DNA from 4 places in the Paenibacillus sp. PAMC21692 genome. Region 1 is predicted to be linked to each of the others. Evidence: predicted binding sites of a transcription regulator. Region 1 holds the regulator's gene; each other region holds the start of a gene.

Region 1 (4,620 bases):
GGCCGACTATGACGACTCCGATCCCGATCTCCATTCCGTATTTGCGCATTACCACACCTCCATCGTATTAGGCGTTCGCGGCAACACCACGTATTTGGCCGTACCTTCTTGCTCTGACCGGATCGTAATATATACGTTGTTCTCATCCATCTCCGTCACCGTCGTTACGCCATCCATGCCGGCGACGGCTTTCTCCATAGCCGCCGGAATCGTGGAGTAGGCCTTCGTCTCCATCGCTTCCGCGATTTCGAACATCGCTCCGTACCAGAGCTGTTCCAGCTGTTCATTGGGATCGCTCTCAACCTGTACCATTACCTTTTTGCCCCCGGCGACGCCAGCCGTTTGTTTCACCGCGTTGCCGTAAGTTTCCCGAAGGCTGGCATCAGCGGACAATTTCAGCTTCACCTTTAATTCTTTTTGTCCAATCTCAGGCTTTGATGCTTCCGCTACTCCGTTCATCTCTTCCAGCTTATCGGCAAGAGGCGCGGCGACGACCATCTGCTTGTACAAGGCGAAACCTCCGAACAATAGTACGGCAGTGACAACAACGGTAATCGCTAGCGGCAATACGCGTGGTTTTCTCATCTCCTAACCCCTCCAATGTATATTGTTTATATATAATTTATATATCAACTCGTCTATACGATAGTATATCACATTTTACAGCTGATTTCGGGGTGTAAAAACAGGAAACGGGACCATGGAAGGTCCCGCCTAATTTTATGATATGGCATAAAGTTGAAGTTCAAAAAATTCGGTTTTCAGTACCGAGAAGATTGAAGGCAAGCGGATTTTTTGAACAACCTCTTTAAGAGGAAGGCAGCCGATAGGAATCGATTAGCTTACCATCTTTGTCGAAGGTATAAAAATCATAGAAATATTGAACGCCTCCATCGGAAGCTGCGGAGTAATAGATCTCCCATGCCGGAGCTCCCCGGAATAATCCGGCTTGGACCCGAACGATATTCGACCCAGGTTTGCTTGAACGGAACTGAGCTTTAAGCTCATCCTCGCCGAGCACGTCGGAAGCGTCGACGGTAAGCGTCGTTTCGTCGCCGCGCAGGAATACGTAATGATAATCATCCTGTTCCCCTGCGCCGAAGCCGACCCATACGGTCTCGTCCCAGATATGTTTGTTCAGCCGCTCTACATTCGATATTTCACCCGTGGCGACGATTCGCTGCTTCGCTTCGGCTTCTGCCGACCAGTGCGGCAGCTGTATATCCCGATAATAAAGCCCTAACCAGATCAAGAAAGTCAACAGGGCGGCGCTAACCATCCAGATCCACTTGGCCGGTGTCATAAACGGACGTCGTTTTCTTTCCGTGGCGCGCATTAGCCGTTAAGCAGCCGCTCGAATGCGGCTTGCGCTTCCTTGCGAATTTTTTCTTCGTCCAGCAAGGTGCATTGTGCATCCTTCACGACTTGTTTGCCCCCAACCCACACATGGCGAACATCCTTGCCCGATCCCGCATAGACAAGATGCGAGACGATGTCAGTGAGCGGGAAGTACTGAGGCTGGTCGATGTTGACGGCAGCCATATCAGCCTTCATCCCCGCCTTGAGCATGCCGATCTCCTTCTCCTTCCAGATGGAAGCCGCGCCGAGCGATGTCCCAAGCTTAAGCGCCTCTATAGCCGGTATGGCAGTGGGATCTCCGGATACGCCTTTGTGCAACAGGGCTGCCATTGTAATTTCCTGGAACAGATCCAGATTATTGTTGCTGGCCGCGCTATCCGTTCCGAGACCGACCTTAACGCCGGCACGAAGCAATTCCGGAAGCCTGGCGATGCCGCTGGCCAGCTTCAGATTGCTCACAGGATTATGCGCTACGGAGACGCCGTTCTCTGCTAGCATTGCAATCTCCTCGTCGTTCAGATGAACGGCGTGCGCGACCAACGCAGGGCGCGAAAAGAAACCCAGCCGATGAAGATGCTCAACAGGCCGAACGCCGTAATCCCTAACGTTCTGCTCCACCTCTGCACGAGACTCGGACATATGCGTATGAAGCGCCAAAGAATGATCATGGGCGGCCTGTACAAATTTTTCGATATATGCGGAAGGGCAAGTATATGGCGCATGCGGGGACAGCATGGTCGTAATTCGGCCGTCTGCCCTGCCGTTCCACTCCAGGGCGAATGCAATCGCTTCCTCTAGCTTCGCTTTCTGCTCCTCTTCCGAGCATAGGCCGATAACGCCGCGCATCAAAACGCCGCGGATGCCGGATTGTTCCGTCACCTTGGCGACTTCATCCATTCGATCATACATATCGAGGAAGGTCGTTGTTCCCGTACGAAGCATCTCGACGATGGCCAGAGCTGTGCCGGCTCTCGTATCCGCCGCAACATAACGGCCCTCCATCGGCCACATTTTCTGTTCCAGCCATACCTGCAGATTTTGATCGTCCGAATACCCGCGAAGGAGCGACATCGCCGCATGACCATGCGTATTAATAAGTCCGGGCAGGAAGGCCAGTCCTTTGCCATCCAGCTTCTCAACGCTTTCAGACAAGCTTTGCGGCTCAGGCTCCTGCTCGCCGATATATGTAATGGTATCGTTCGTGATGACCATATGACCTTTAATGACCGGGGTCGAGTCGTCCATCGTCACGAACAGGCCATTTCTAATCCATAGCTGTTTCATCCGAATCTTCTCCTTCATGGTTCAAATAATACGCGAGGCTAAGCAGTTCCCTTGTGAAATCGGCATTGTGAATGCGTACTTCATCCGGTACGCGCAAAATCGCTGGAGCGAAGTTCAAAATGCCTTCTATCCCTGCCGAGACGAATTGATTTACGACGTTTTGAGCTTCGAACGCAGGGACAGTGATGATTCCGATCCGAATTTTTTGCTCCGCAATCGTTGCGACCAGCTCGCTCATGGGTTGAACGACCAGATTGTTGATATTCGTTCCGATCTTGGCAGGATGATCGTCGAACACAGCCGTTATTTTCATATTGTCCTTGGAATATTTGTTGTAATTGCATAAGGCATGACCCAGATTGCCGGCGCCAACCAGCGCGACCTTGATCGTCTGGTTCACCTTGAGTATTTGACGAATGATTTCGATCAAATAGACAACGTCGTAGCCAATACCTTTGCGTCCGAATTCGCCGAAATACGCGAGATCCTTGCGAATTTGAGCCGGGTTAAGATCAAGCTTAACCCCAAGCTCCTGCGAGGATACCGTCTGGATCTCGCGGCTGTCCAGCTCGTTAAGCACCTGCAAGTAGATAGGGAGTCGGCGCACGACCGCTTCGGATATTTTGGTCTGCTTCAAGTTGTTGCCTCCTTCGTAGCTTCTGGTTCGCTCGCCGCAGCGCTGTTTTTTCCCAGCCATTCTCTAATTCTTGGCACCATCTGATCCGTAAACATCGTTTCGATCTTGGGACCTGGCAGCGAATAGAGAAAATGTTTGCCGTAATAGGCATCGATAACGCGCGTATCGTAGATGATGACAATGCCTTTGTCCTGCGAGGTTCGGACAAGTCGGCCGAATCCTTGTTTGAACCGGATGACGGCCTGCGGGATGGACAGCTTCATAAACGGATTCTGCTTTTGTCGCTGCAGTTGCTCCGCCTTTGCTTCTTGGAGCGGATGATTAGGAGGCTGGAACGGAAGTCTTACAATGGCAAGACAGGTAAGCGCTTCGCCTGGAATATCGACGCCTTCCCAGAAGCTGCTCGTTCCCAAAAGCACGGATTCCGGCTGTTGAAGGAAACGTCTCGTCAGCTTGGTTCGATTGCTGCTGTCGATCCCTTGTCCCAGCAAGCCGATGCCTGCCGCGGCCAGACCTATTTTCATAAGCTCGTGAACTTGCTTCAGCATCTTATAAGAAGTAAAGAGCACCAGCATTCGTCCTTTTGTCTCTAGAGCGGCGTCGACCAGCGAAGCCGCCAGCTTATCCAGATACGCGTCGTTTACATATGCGCCCTTAACAACCGGGAAGTCGCGAGGGACCATCACCAGCGCCTGTTCCCTGTAACGGAAAGGAGACGGCAACTGCACGGTTTTGAGCTTGCCCTGCGTCTCATAGCCGAGGAGTCCGAGTTGTTCCTCTGCGTACTGGAAGGTTTTCTGCACCGTTAATGTCGCGGAGGTCATAATGATGCTGTCTTTGGCGTCAAAAAAGTACTTTTGAAGCTGTTCGCTAACATCGACGGGTGCCGCGTACATGTGCAGCGATCGGTAGCGGTATACCGCGCTGGCTTCCATCCAGAAAACAAAACCGGACTGCTCCAGTTTCATAAAGATTCGAAGCTCGTCTTTTAATCTCGTCAAATCCCGGATGGAACCGTTAAGATCGGTAATCGTTCCCTGAACGGAGAGATCATCGATCCGCTCCTTGATGTCGTTGATCATTTTTTCCATCGTCTTGATAACCCGCGCAAGCTCGACATAAATATTATTCTCGACGCCGCTCGCTTCATCCCAGCTTGCAGGAAGCTCGGAATGATGGAGTCTAAGAACCGAAGACGAAACCGCGCCATTATCAGTGGCGCCTTCAGCTCCTTCGCCCATCATTGCATACAGCATCTCGAATAATTTGTCCCAATGCTCCCTGATCTCCTGGAAGATCGGGATGATTTCATCAATCGTCTCCGTCCATGCTTGTACATG
Region 2 (4,620 bases), 1.8 Mb from region 1:
ATCGCTTTGTGCTCCTCCGGCATAAAGAGAGCCATTGTCTCTCCGAACGTTACAATCTGTGGTGAACCCTCACGCACGGCAACTTCCCCCTCAATGTACTGACAACTCAAATTATTATTTTAGAATCGGAATACCATAAAATAAACGATTGCGACATAAAGCACGAGAATAATCAAGCTCATGATCTTTGCCTTATTGACGTAAGCTGTCGTACTTTGCCCCGACTGGATAGCCGATACGATTCCCTTAAGCGGCTTGGATGCGATTCCGCCGAGAGCGGCAATGCCAAGAAACAAAAGCGTTGTGATAATCATCCAGGCGACGGCGTAATCGCCTTGGGACATCAGATATCCGCCCGTCAGCAGTTGAACGATAAGGAAATATTGCGCGATGCGATTGGCCGACAATAGTCCTTTGGCCAGTCCGGCTTGTCCGCTTCCGTCGCTCTTGGAGGCTCCCCCCAGCATAATCGGCAGCACGACATAAAACCCCATTCCGACTGCTCCTAACACGTGTAACAATACCATAGCTTCATACATGTCCTATTCCTCCTGTTTCAATTTACCTATAGCTAATAGTTTATCAGAATCCGCGATATTTTCAAATGTACGTGAGAAATCCTCTATCGAGGCCTTTCAGAGATGAGCGACCGCGTTCAGAGGTAGGATTTATCGCCAAATAGAATTTCGGTTTTCGAATGCTCGAAAACTTATAAATTCTATTGTGGTAAAAAAAGAGCGCCTCCCGTGCCGTGGTTTTCCCCGGCCTCTTGAGGCGCTCCGCGCTTTACAGCGCGTATTCTTTTAATTGATCCCGTGTCAGCTGCCTGCCATCTTCCTCTTTCTCCCGCTTCTCTTCCATGCAAGCCCGGCATCTGGCCTCCGTGTCGCACTCGTTCGCATCGGGACAAGTGTAGCAATGATGCAGCATGAATTGGGTTAGCTCGTTGTCGACATCCCTGTTCTTTGTCTGTGCAGTCATATTCTACGCCTCCGCTTCCTTGTATTGTGATCGTATTAGAGCGTATTGCCGTTCAGTTTGCCGCCGGCTCCCGCACCTGTTCCCGTTCCCGCTGCCCCGCCTCTACCCTTTACACGAAGCCAGCCTTTACGAAGGATCGGCAGCAGGTAGTGATCAAGTCCGAACCTGCCGGCGTTGGTTCCTGCAAGGAGTACGATTACGCCCAGCAGCACCAGCCAAGGGTTCGTGCTTACCGTTCCCGCAAAGAGGAACATGAAGTTCATCGCGAGTCCGAAGAACGCGGCCGCCGCCGTCAGTCCGCCGACGATCAACCCTACACCGACCAGGAACTCGCCGACGGGGATTAAGATGTTAATGAGCTTTACGTTAGGCAAAGCAAAGTGCTCGATGAATTTGGTGAAAGTCGGATACACCAGTTCGTTTGTCGCTTTATCCATGACAGGGTTGGTAACGGCGTTTTTCAAGTATCCTGTTGCGTCAAAGCCGCCTTTCAGTTTATGGAAGCCCGCATCCAGCCAAGCCCAGCCGACAATCAACCTTACAATCGTTACGATACCAGCAGCGTACACATTTTCCCTTAGCCATTTCATCATGATCGTTCACTCCCATAGTATAGTATGTGATTTATTTCACATTGTTGAGTAGAGGAATCCGTCTTTTAGACGAATACGACTTCTTGCGATTTTCTGCGGCAGGATCGCCGCTTGACTCTGGCGAATCGGATTCCTTGGTATCCGATGACGAAAGCCGTCTTGTTCATGGCCTTCAACCTCCTTCTTGATTCTTATTATAAGCTATGATTTCGAATGGGTATGTGATTTAAATCACAATGTATTAATATTTCCGCGAATGCGGAATTCTGAGCGTAACGGTCGTTCCCCCGCCAAGCTCCGACTCCACGTTAAGACTGCCTCCGGATATCCGGGCCCGCTCCGCCATACTAAAGCGTCCTACGCCTACAGAGACTCCGGCGGTATCGAAGCCGGCGCCATGATCGACGATCCGGACTACAACCTCTTCGCTGTCTTCAAGAATCGATACCGAGGCTTCGGACACGTCTGCATACTTGGCGATATTCGTCAGCGCCTCCTGGATAACTCTGTACATCACCGTCTCGACACGGAGACCGAGGCGGGTCGCAAGCTTGCAATTAAAATCGATTTCAATGCCGTAATGCGACTCATAATTGCCGATATATGAGCGGATCGCTGGTTCAATGCCCATATCATCCAATACCGATGGGCGCAGCTCCCATGCAAGACCGCGGACCTCCTCGATGATGCCGGCTACATTTTCCCGTAGGCACCGCAAATCGTCGACTTCCCGATCCGGATTCGCAATGACGCGATCCAACTGGATGAGCAACGAGAACAAGCTTTGTCCGATGCCGTCGTGGAGCTCCCTGGAAAACTTCTTGCGTTCGTCCTCCTGGATCGTCAACATCTTCTCCAGGCTCTCCTTCAGCTCTTCCTCCACCTTCTTGAGACGGGTAACCTCGCTTCTGATGGCCAAATACTGATATGGCTTTCCGCTCTCGCTGACGAAAGGCACAATCGTCGTATTGACCCAATAATTCGATCCGTCTTTGGCGCGGTTCTTAATATCGCCCGACCATACGTTGCCCGAGCCGATCGTCGCCCATAGCTCCCGCATAAACGACTTGGGATGATATCCCGAATTAATAATCCGATGATCTTTTCCCATCAGCTCTTCGCGCGGATACTTGGATATTTCGCAAAATTTATCGTTGACGTATAAAATTTTGCCTCTCGCATCCGTAACGGCAACAATGGACGATTCGTCGAGCGCAAACTTTACGTCCGCAAGTTGTTTGAGCGACTGGCGCAGATCCTCGCGGAACCTCTCGTCGCTTACATGGTCTGCAAGCTGGGACAACAGAGCGTCGACCCGCCCCGCAATCATTCTGTTGCCTTGAAGGCACTCCCCGGCACTTTCACCTTTAGTCAAATTGCAACAGTCCCTTCTTCATAGCGTATTGGATCAGCTCCGGCCGCGTCTTCAGTCCCAGCTTCTCCATGACGTTGCTCTTATGCGACTCTACCGTCTTCACGCTAATGAAGAGAAGTTCGGCGATCTCCTTGTTGCCATATCCCTTTGCCGCAAGAGACAGCACTTCCTTCTCTCTCTCCGACAAGGTGTCGAAGGCGTCGAGGTCATCTTTTTTCGCGCTTGCCGCATAACGATTCATCAGCTGCCTGGTTGCCGATGGGTACAAGTAGGCTGCTCCCGACGCTACGGTGCGAATCGCGTTCAGCAGCTCTTCGTGGGGAGCGCTCTTTAGCACGTACCCCGATGCCCCCGCCTCAATCGCGCGGAATAGATATTCCGTATCGTCGTGCATCGACAACATAAGAACAGCCACATCGGGCAGCAGCTTTTTGAGCTCCGACGCAGCTGTAATTCCGTCTTTCCCTTGAGGCATGCTCAGATCCATAAGGACGACGTCCGGATGATGCTCCATCGCCGCCCGAATGCCTTCGTCTCCGTCGGCGCCTTCTGCCACGACCTCGATTTCTCCCTTGCTGCTAAGCAGCATCCGCAGGCCGGAACGAACCATGGCATGGTCATCCACGATGACAATCCTAATCATCCCACTCCTCCATTCTTCATTACATTCCATTTCCCCCCATCATAACGCCAGAGTGAAGATAGTTCAATCCATAAAGGCGTTTTGGTGGAAATTTGCCGGATTTCAAGCTCTTCGAACGAATGAGCCTCCCTTCTGCCAACCACCAGAACGCTGCTTCCGTAACCGTTCCCGGGCGCAGGCAAGGGAATCGCGATCGCGGCTGACAGCCGCTCCGCCAGCATGACGGGACATTCGCCAAGCATATGGGCATTTTTTTCGGCGCTTGCCTGATAGGGTACTCCGAGCCGAATAGCCATGCCGCCTACACCCAAGCCCGATCTCAGCTCCATTCGCGCAAGGCGGGAGCTGCTTGCTCCATAAGTGCTGATCCATCTGCCTCTTCGATCGGGTAAGACAAGCTTCGCCAATGCCGCAAAATCGCCTCCTATTTCCCGCGCAGCATCTTCCAGCGCCGTTGCCAGCCTATCGTAACCATTTAGAGCTTCCCATGACTCCACAATTGCTCCTCCTCTCAAGCCTCGCTTGTCTCCGCCTGTCCATGCGCCCGGCTCATCGTTAACGAGAAGTCCCCGCCGGCTGTCTGCGGGCGGGGACTTCTAGAGATTGGTCAAAGTCTTAATACCGGACTTTTGAACACGCACTCCTAACTACGTTACATACGGCATACTTCTTTCGGACAATTCTCGCAGCAGCATACTTCCTTTAAGTATTCAATCCGATTAACGGTATAGTGGCCGTCCTTGTACGTAATCACTTTTTCCTTTTTCAGATCGGCAAGCATCCGGTTGACGCTCTCGCGGGTTGCGCCGATCATGTCCGCCATCTCGGTATTGCTGAGCTTCAGATCGATCCGGATACCGTCTTCCTGCTCTTCTCCGTAAGAGTTGCATAGACGGATCAGCAGCGAACAGAGGGCTCCGGTCTTGCCGAACAACATGAGATCGCGGAATTTCGTTTGGGTCAACCGATGCATCAGCCCCATCCACTTCATGAATTCCAGGGCCAGGTCGCCATGCTGCCAGAGCAAA
Region 3 (4,620 bases), 4.1 Mb from region 1:
CACGTCGACGGCTTCGTCGTCGCATAGGCCGGCTCCGGCGATCAGCGTGTCCTGCCGATGGTAGGCCGGCGAATCGTCCTCGGATATAACGGCCGCGATGCCGCCCTGCGCGTAGCGCGTATTGCTGTCAAGCAATGATTTCTTCGTGATCATCAGCACCGAATGCTGTTCGCTCGAGCGTATAGCGGTAAAAAGACCGGCAATGCCGGCCCCGATGACAATGACATCTTTCTCTACGACCGGCAGCGTATCCAGCTCCACGTCGATGAGGTATCTAGGAATCATGTGTGCTCCTCCTGATTTGGCGTGCATCTAAGCTTCAGGCTTGCTATGTTGCTCTTACGGAGTGCTGCTGCCTAACCTGACCGGACTGTCGTGACTGCCCCAATAAGGGAAGCAGCGCATGCTACTTCACCTGCAGCATGCGCTCGAGCGACAGACGGGCTTGTTCCGCTACATGAGGGGGCACGTAGATTTGAGGATGCATCGTCTCCAGACACTTTACGAGCTTCTTCAAATTGTTAACCTTCATGTTCGGGCAGACCAAATATTTGGATGCAAAATGGAATGTCTTGTTCGGGCTGTCCAGACGAAGCTGGTAGCCGGTGCCGTCTTCCGTGCCGACGATAAACTCCTGGCAGTCGGACTCGCGGCAATACTTGATGATCGCCGTCGTGCTGCCGACGAAGTCGCCCAGTTCGACAACCTCCGGACGGCACTCCGGATGCACGACGAATTGCGCGTTTGGATACTTCGCCTTCATTTCTTCGACATCCTTGACGGTGAGCATATCGTGCGTGTTGCAATAACCTTCCCAGATGATCATCTTTTTGTCGGTGTTTTGCTGCACGTAGTGGCCAAGGTTCTTGTCCGGTACCCAGATCACCTCGTCGCCTTCCACCGAATTGACGACCTTGACGGCATTAGCCGACGTACAGCAAATATCCGTCTCCGCCTTGATCTCGGCCGACGAGTTGATGTACGTGACGACCTTCGCATTGGGATGCTGAGCCTTTAGCTTGCGCAGTCCGTCGACGTTAACCATATCCGCCATAGGGCAGCCCGCACGTTCGTCGGGAATGATGACCGTCTTGTTCGGCGCCAAAATCTTTGCGCTCTCGCCCATAAAGTGCACGCCGCAGAATACAATGACGTCCGCGTCCGTCTGGGCAGCTTTCTGCGCCAGCAGGAACGAGTCGCCGCGGAAGTCCGCCACCTCCTGAATTTCGTCGCGTTGATAATAATGAGCAAGAATGATAGCGTTGCGTTCCTTCTTCAATTGCATCAGCTTCTCGCGCAGCTCGCGGTTTTGTTCCGCCTTGCGTTCCAGTGCCAGTGCTTCCACGTTAGATCCTCTCCTCTTATGAGGGATATGGGCTCATCAGCGCTCTTGCATCCGCCCTGCCGCCATGTTCTCGGCATCTGCGGCGAAACTCCTCGTCGCTCGTCCCATTCCGTCCAGTTTATATCTTGATGCGGCTGTCGCCAACTTTGTGAATTGATGCACAAACTATGGGATTCCATTACCTTTAGTGTGACCCAAAAAGCGGTTTATCATTGTAGCCCATGCTTGCTCTTCATTCCCGACCCCTTGTTTCTCTGTATCCAAATGGTCAAGATTCCGCGCCGACCCCCATCGTTCCAGACAGTAGCAGTTACGGTTGTGTAATTAAGATTTAATTTACACTTGACAGAGGGGTATGTCAATGGAGGAATACGCGTTCTGAGCCGCTTGGGAGCCCAATTATCGCCTTCGCGCAGTATTTAATGGATATTAAGCTTTGATTGCTTCCGATTACTGGCATTCAGGTTGCATTGCTCCTTATGCAAGTCCAAATCAAGCTCCTGCAAATGATCATACGGAAAAAAGCAAAAAGAAGCCAGCCAGAGAGGCGAGCTTCATTGCGAGCTAGTGTGTTTGCTTCATTCGGGCATTCCAATGACATTAAGCCAGGTTCAACTGCCAGGTAACGCCAAAGCATGCGTGAACGTGAAGTCGTGCTTTATGTTGCTGTCGATGCACATATGAATACTCCCACCATTTACTGTTGCTGTCGCTTCGATTGAAATGGGGGTTTCTGATGTCTCAACCTGACTTTTTCAGGATGCTTAACACCAGCGGAGTTGACACGTTGATGGTCTGGTTACCATCCAACCCCTCTATCCCATTCGCGCCATACAGAGAAACGTTTGGGAATACTTTGCGCATAATGTTCGCCGCGCCGTTGACATCGGCATGTATCCAACCTCTCGGGCTCCGGTACAGTCCGCGACAGATTCGTTTACCGGTGAATGTAACTGTTCTCCCTTCGTCATAACAAGGCAGCGAATCCTGATCCAAGAAGCTCGCTTTTGATGTGTAGGCTTCCTCGGTCAGGATGACCGTTATCCCTTGTTCTTCCGCTTTATATTGGATCATATCCACCAGTATCTGATGCGGAATATGACAAAACGATTGATTGTTTCGACGTCCCATGGCAGATTCTTGTTTCCATCCATCGTTATAACCAATGACGATGGTGCCAATCTGTTGCTCCACAGCCAGCTTGATGATGTGATGACTTGCTTTGTGGAACAGGTCTTTGATCCGGCGGTGTCGCTTCAGATGCAAGCGTTCCAATCGTTTAGACGTATACGCGCCTTTTCGCGGCTCCTTGCCCTGACGAAGAATGCCCGTATAGTACGCTTTCATTTTGTTGTAATATTGATTGATCGCTTTGATGATCCTGCCCTTCATGATCATCGGCTTCGAGCCGGATGTCGTGACAATGGTTGCAAGATTGTCCACGCCCAAATCAATTGCCATTAGTAAATCAGAATGATTTACGGCCATTAGTAGATGTGGAGCATTTTCGTCCATTAATAAATCAGAATGATTTACGTCCTCTTCCTTTTTCACCGGACAAGCGAAGACCAGTTCGACGACGTAACGTCCATGACTTGGAACTACGCGCACCTGCATCAGTTGTCCCTCGGTACGGCCCAACTTACCGATGTTAAGCTGCAGCTTGGTTTTGGGTAACTTAAGAAATCTCCCGCCTTTTATGACACAATCCTGATTAGAAAACACAATTTCCTTTGCTGTACCTCGAGCATAACCCGGGATGTTAGGCTTGCCCGTGTACTTCTCTGGATGCTTTCGGTAATCCTTCATGCTGGCAAAGAAAGCTTTCCAATTCTGGAACACCACTTTCATGATCCCTTGACTGCTCTGTGCAGGGAGTGCGCGATAATCCGTTTGCTCCATCACTTTGAATAAGGCGTCCAGGAAGGCATACGATACAAAAGGCTTATCCGGTGACGGCAGCTCAAATGGGTGTAAACGATTTTTCTCGCTCCGTCGTTCATTCATTGCGCCAATTTGTGCGGCCAACATGTCCATGACTTGTTGTTGCAGTGGCTGCAGGTCTTCCTGACGTCCCCATGCCGTAAACACCTGACGGATATAAAAATTCGTGGTATTGTACAAATTTTTGGCGTTCTGGCATGCTTCATCCAGATAGCCAAACAGCCGATGGCCCGGCTTAACCCAGACTTGATAAGTTCTGTATGTGGCTTTTGCATCTGCCATCACTTCACCTTCTCCCTCGCCCAAATTGAGAACATGTGTTCTTATATATTATATCGCTACAAGGGGAAGAAAGGAAGAACATTTTGAGCGCTTCTTCAAGATGTCGCCGATTCACATCGCCACTTGAAGAAGTGGGAGTCCTCTCGGCGAACTTTAATAAAAAAACCAGACCGAAGGTTAGCTCAGGTCCGGCATGTTTCAAGAAGTCATCGCCTCGCAGGATCATAAGGCCGTCCAAGCGCCGACGGGGCGCTGGAGCGGCCGACCGCGGCAGCGAGCACGATCAAGGTGAGGACGTACGGCAGCATGTAGAACACTTCCGTAGGGATATTCTTCGACCAGTCGAACAGCTGGGCGAAGTTGCGGATCGCTTGCGCGAAGCCGAAGAAGACGGCCGCTCCGGCAAGTCCGAGCGGATTCCACTTGCCAAAGATGAGCGCCGCCAGCGCGATGAAGCCCTGGCCGGAGATCGTGTTGTACGCGAAGCTGCTCGTCGTCGTCAGCGTAATCGTTGCGCCGCCGAGTCCGGCCAGCGCGCCGCTCAGCATAACGCCAATGTAGCGATACCTGGATACGTTGATGCCGACCGTGTCAGCCGAGCTGGGATGCTCCCCTACAGCGCGCAGGCGCAGTCCAAACGGCGTCTTAAAGAGTAAGAAGAAGCTGATGGCGACCAGTATGACCACGATATAGGTCGTCGGGTACGCATGGAAGAACCCTTCCCCGATGATCGGGATGTCTGACAATAAGGGAATCGACACCTTGGAGAATACGTCGTATAGCTGGGGCGTCTGCACCGATCCATCATACAGACTGCGCGTAAAGTAGATCGCGACGCCAAGCGCCAGGATGTTAATGACGACGCCGACGACCGTCTGATCCGACTTAAACGTGATCGTTGCCACCGCATGCAGAAGCGAGAACAATACGCCGTAGACAACGGCGGCGATCAATCCGATCCAGGGCGAACCGCTTCCGAAGCCCGCCTCCGATGCCGAATGCGTCGCAACCGCGGCGGCGAACGCGCCGGATACCATCAAGCCCTCCAG
Region 4 (4,620 bases), 2.6 Mb from region 1:
CGCCCTCGGCAGCGGCCAGTTCTCGGACGGCGTCGAGATATTCGCCATGCGTATCCAGCTGCCTGCCCCGCTCGTCGAAGCGGCGCCGATGGACGGACGTAATCAAAACCGGAATCGCGTTTTTGGACCGCGCCGTATCCACGTATTTCATGAGATATTCCGGATAGGTCGTCTTAGGGTCCGTATGCCGCTCCTCGTCGGTCTTCTGATCGTTATGGCCGAACTGGATGAACAGATAGTCGCCTTCCTTGATCTGCTCCGCTATAACGTCCAGGCGTCCCTCCGAGATAAAACTTTTGGAGCTCCGGCCTCCCTTCGCATGATTCGCGATGGCTACGTCGTGACGGAAACAATACGATAACATCTGCCCCCAGCCGGATTGCGGCAATCCCCCAAGCTCCGTGTCCGTCACCGTGGAATCCCCCGCCAGGAACAAGGTAATCTGCTCCGATGATGGCGTAATTTCGAGCGCGTTAATGCGGGGAGCGATGCCCTCGAACCGAATCCGAAACTGCCCTCCCTGCACGTTAACACCGAATTGTTGCCACGTATGTTGTCCCGCAACCGTACGGACATCCCTGAGCATAAGCCTTTCTCCGTTACTTCGAATCGTCGTAACCGTAGGAGCCAGCTCGTCCCCCATACAGACTCTAACGATATAGTTCCCGTCCGGCACATCCGTGAGAAACACCGAATCGAACGGGATGCAGAAATCTCCGACAAGCGGTTCGCCGCTTCGTCTGATGCCCGCCACTTTCGATATGTCCCCGAACCCATAACCTTGCTCAGCATGATAGAGGGCATCCGCCCCTATCTTGATGTAGCCCTCCTTCAGCTCGTTCTCCGTTCCGAAGTCGTATCGCCATGTCATGACCGTTCCCCCTGCCCGTTATTCATTATCCTCGCTACCACTGTAACGCAGTGATATGCCAGATTCAATTTTTTTATTTCATTCCGGGAAATATAGGGGAAGCATGGCGAAAACTTACGATTTTTCGAAAAGCACGAAAAAGCGATTGAACAAAAAAGACGACTTACCCCCATTTGCTAGAAGATTAGTCGTCTTTTCATTTGTTTTCTTCAGATTAACACTATCTTAATTCGGCAAGAGCAGGGAATAACAAATTGTTCTCCAGATGTACATGGGTAAACATATCGCTCTCCAGCTCCTCCAATTTACGGAACGTGATCGTATAGGTCATACACGCATCCTCTGGAAGCGCATAGCCCTTTGTTGTCTCGCGCATGCGGCTAAGCAGGTCCCCCGCCTCGTCGTGCTCGGCCTCAAGAGTATCCAGAACTTGGAGCGCAGCTTGCAGCATGCTTGCCGATCCCTCTTCTTCGGCCTTGCGGATCGCCGGAAACAATTGCTGCTCCTCCTTGTTCAGATGCTCCAGCAGTTCCGCGCTCAATTGATGATATAAGACTTGCAGCTCCTTAAGCTCCGGATGGTCCTCGCCGTGCACCCGAGCAACCTTATTGACGAAATCACGTAAAACAGGAAGCTCTTTGCGTAGAAAATCATGATGGTGAAGAATGATATGCTCGGTTAATTTCGTCAATTTCCGATCATCCTGCTTCCAATCCAAAGGCCATGCCGGCCGCGACTCGGTGCAAACCTTGTTAAGTTGAAACAAAACCTCTTCCTCATCGAGTCTCCTCTTTCGAACAGCATCGGATAAGGTTTGTTTGCCTCCGCAACAGAAATCGATGCCGAGCTCCTTAAACACGTTGCTTGCTTGAGTATATTGCGCGACGATATCGCCAACCCGCTGTTCGCTTTGAATTACGGTTATCATACGATTCATCCCCTTCATTCATTAGGTTCGTCTTAATTATAAGGAACCATTGCAATGAAAGGTTGTGATACCAATCACATGACTTGCGGCGATTCGTTGAACAGAAGTTGCGATAATTCTCCTATTTTCCGAACTCGGAGCGAATTCGGACATCGTACAGGTCTTCCGTGAATACCCACTTGTCTTTATTCTCCTTATACCAGTCCCTGTACCACTGCTCCACCTGAGCCCCGTCCCCGTCGCCCCAGGCCTTGCGGGCATCTTGCACGGCTTGCTCGGCCGAATAGGCTTCCCCGCCCAGAATCGCGCGATTCCATATGTCGAGAATGGCGCGTTCGGCATAGGAATCGATAAATTCGATCTCATTCGGCAAGGCGGGCATATACCGATCAAGCGTAAATCCCGCGTAGGGACGTTCGGGACTGATATACAGCCCGAGCGCTTCGTTCAGCAGGTCATCCACTTCCCGGTCGAACGGCTTGTTCAGATCCAGATCCTGCTTGTACTTCTCGAATTCAGTCGTATGGTATTGCGGCCCGATTGTGCGGAAGTCGCCGAGCCATGACACCTCTTTGTCGTACTTGTCCTTGTCGATCGTCACCGGAACGCCATTGTCCAGCCGGTAATGCACGCCTTCGAGTCCGTGCTTAAACGTTGCTTCCGTCGTTTCCTTGCTCATGAAGTCGATATACCGGATGACGCTGACCGGATCGTTCGCCTTTGCATTGATAACGCCGCTAAGCTGGAAGGGGGGGTTAAACTGCGCGCTGAATTGTCCGAAGGGACTTGCGGGCAGCGCGATCGGCGCGATAACGGCTTCCGGGACGTTGCTGCGAAGCCGCGCATATGCATCGTAGATCTCCTTGGCGTTTCCGGCGAACGCATAAAGTCCGATTTTGCCCTTTAAGAAATCCTGCTCCGCCTTTCTTCCATTTTTGTCCGTCAGATAATCCCTGTCGATCGCGTCCGCATCGAACAACGCTTTCTTGAACTCCAGCGCCGCTTGCGCCCGTTCCCAATCGCGTACGATCTCTCCGTCCTCCAATACCCAGCTCATGTTCTGGAACATGCTGTTGATCACATCGGGCGCGAATCCGCTCATGTTGATGCCCTGCGTATCGTCCAACCCGTTGCCGTCCGGATCCTGCTTCGCGAACGCGATCGCGGTCCGAAGCAACTCTTCCGTCGTGCGCGGCGTGTCAAGCTCCAGCTTATCCAGCCAATCCTCCCGAATGAACAAATACGTGAACGGGAAATACCCCTGCACCCTTCCCACGGCATACATATGCCCATCGGGTTGCGTGGACAGCTTCTTCAGGATCGGAAATTTCTCGAGCACATGCTTATATTCGGTACTGTAGGTCTCGATCAATTCGTCTATTGGCATGATCTGTTTCTGATTGTACAGTTTATGGATAAATTCCGAATCGTACTCGGTAATGAGATCGGGAGCTTCGTTCGACGCCAATAAAATATTGAACTTGGGCACCGACTCCCCCCGTGGAATGGCGACGTATTCGACATCGATGCCCGAGTTGTCCCGCACCCAGTCTACCCACATGTTCTGCGTGGGAGTTCCCATCTCTTCGGGAATGTTGCCCCGGTCGTACATCGATACGGTAATGCGATGTTCGCCTGCGACGGATGGATCTGCCGCTTGACCGTCCGGTCCGCTCGCGCAGCCCGCTAAAGCAAGCCAAGCGGCGGCCAACGGCAACACAGTGCATACGATTCTTGTCCCATTCCAGTTAAACAACCCGCTCACCCCTTATAGTGCCTATTGTATCATGAGCTAAAGCATAACGATCACCTTGAGATAACGATCCGGGTTGCGCTCGATCTCTTGTATGGTCCGCGCGGCCTCATCCATAGGAACAGTCGCGGTAATGAGCTTGCGAACATCCACCTTGCGGGAATGGATAAGCTCGACGGCTTCCTCGAACTCCCCGGCGCTCGTACGGCATCCGACGATATCGACTTCTTTTCTCGTAATCCAATCCGTAGGCAGCGGCGTCTCCTGCTTGGGCCATCCGGTAAGCCCGATTCTCCCTGCATGGGAGACAAGATCCAACGTCATCCGGACCGCCGCGTTCGCACCGGAAGCCTCGAGTACAACTTCGGCTTTTCTGCCGCCGGTTATACGTCGAATCGCCTCCTCGGCGTTCTCCGACGATGAATTCACGACATGCTGAACGCCCATGGCGCGCGCTTGCTCCAACCTCGCCTGCACGATGTCGATGACGATCGGAACCGCGCCGTATTGGATGGCTGCCATCGCGGCAAGAAGACCGATCGCTCCCGCTCCGATAATGGCGATATGCTCGCCCTGCCGCAGACGGGTGCGATGCAGGCCGTGCAAGGCTATAGTCAACGGCTCCGCCATGCACATGACATCCCAGGCCATGTCGTCCGGCGCCTTCACTAACATGTCGACCGGATGGCGGAAGTAATCCGACATGCCTCCGTCCACGTGAACGCCCAGCACCTGCAAGCGCTCGCAGCAGTTCGTTCTGCCGATTGCGCAGGGATAACATTGGCCGCAGTACAAATAAGGATCCACGATAACTTTGTCCCCCAGACGAATCCCTTTAACGTTAGGAGGGATGGCGACCACTTCCCCCGCGATTTCATGGCCGATCGTGCGCGGATAGCTGACCAGCGGGTTCACTCCCCGGTAAGCGCCGATATCGGAGCCGCATATTCCCGCAGACTTTACCCGAATCAAAGCTTCGTTCCCTTGCGGTTCCGGCATCGACGCATCAATCGTCTTGACGGATAGCGGTTCAGCAATATGAATGGCTTTCATGACTCACAATCCTTT

The links. Region 1 encodes Rex, which represses fermentation and respiration genes when NADH is low (regulators of the CRP and FNR family bind a similar motif). Its sites were predicted from a motif close to TTGTGAAATATTTCACAA; they were not measured.
Region 2: the regulator Rex is predicted to act here: its motif matches at 1,599-1,616, upstream of H7F31_RS14440 (DoxX family membrane protein).
Region 3: the regulator Rex is predicted to act here: its motif matches at 1,492-1,509, upstream of nadA (quinolinate synthase NadA).
Region 4: the regulator Rex is predicted to act here: its motif matches at 1,862-1,879, upstream of ric (iron-sulfur cluster repair di-iron protein).

The regions. Positions count from the first base shown of each region.
Region 1 covers NZ_CP060293.1:5,500,227-5,504,846, forward strand. Annotated here, with positions in the region: gene H7F31_RS22245 (AAA family ATPase) at 1-49, opposite strand, end outside; gene H7F31_RS22250 (hypothetical protein) at 49-585, opposite strand; gene H7F31_RS22255 (hypothetical protein) at 809-1,303, opposite strand; gene H7F31_RS22260 (amidohydrolase) at 1,336-2,649, opposite strand; gene H7F31_RS22265 (redox-sensing transcriptional repressor Rex) at 2,624-3,280, opposite strand; gene dinG (ATP-dependent DNA helicase DinG) at 3,277-4,620, opposite strand, start outside.
Region 2 covers NZ_CP060293.1:3,655,632-3,660,251, reverse strand. Annotated here, with positions in the region: gene H7F31_RS14455 (sugar kinase) at 1-77, opposite strand, end outside; gene H7F31_RS14450 (hypothetical protein) at 120-539, opposite strand; gene H7F31_RS14445 (hypothetical protein) at 787-981, opposite strand; gene H7F31_RS14440 (DoxX family membrane protein) at 1,017-1,574, opposite strand; gene H7F31_RS14435 (PAS domain-containing sensor histidine kinase) at 1,816-2,904, opposite strand; gene H7F31_RS14430 (response regulator transcription factor) at 2,942-3,592, opposite strand; gene H7F31_RS14425 (GAF domain-containing protein) at 3,589-4,089, opposite strand; gene H7F31_RS14420 (Crp/Fnr family transcriptional regulator) at 4,245-4,620, opposite strand, start outside.
Region 3 covers NZ_CP060293.1:1,024,210-1,028,829, reverse strand. Annotated here, with positions in the region: gene nadB (L-aspartate oxidase) at 1-285, opposite strand, end outside; gene nadA (quinolinate synthase NadA) at 407-1,345, opposite strand; partial or broken gene H7F31_RS34455 (VOC family protein) at 1,969-2,064, opposite strand; gene H7F31_RS04120 (RNA-guided endonuclease InsQ/TnpB family protein) at 2,087-3,571, opposite strand; gene H7F31_RS04115 (ABC transporter permease) at 3,778-4,620, opposite strand, start outside.
Region 4 covers NZ_CP060293.1:2,918,506-2,923,125, reverse strand. Annotated here, with positions in the region: gene H7F31_RS11440 (rhamnogalacturonan acetylesterase) at 1-871, opposite strand, end outside; gene ric (iron-sulfur cluster repair di-iron protein) at 1,092-1,799, opposite strand; gene H7F31_RS11430 (extracellular solute-binding protein) at 1,921-3,555, opposite strand; gene H7F31_RS11425 (alcohol dehydrogenase catalytic domain-containing protein) at 3,592-4,605, opposite strand; gene H7F31_RS11420 (hypothetical protein) at 4,609-4,620, opposite strand, start outside.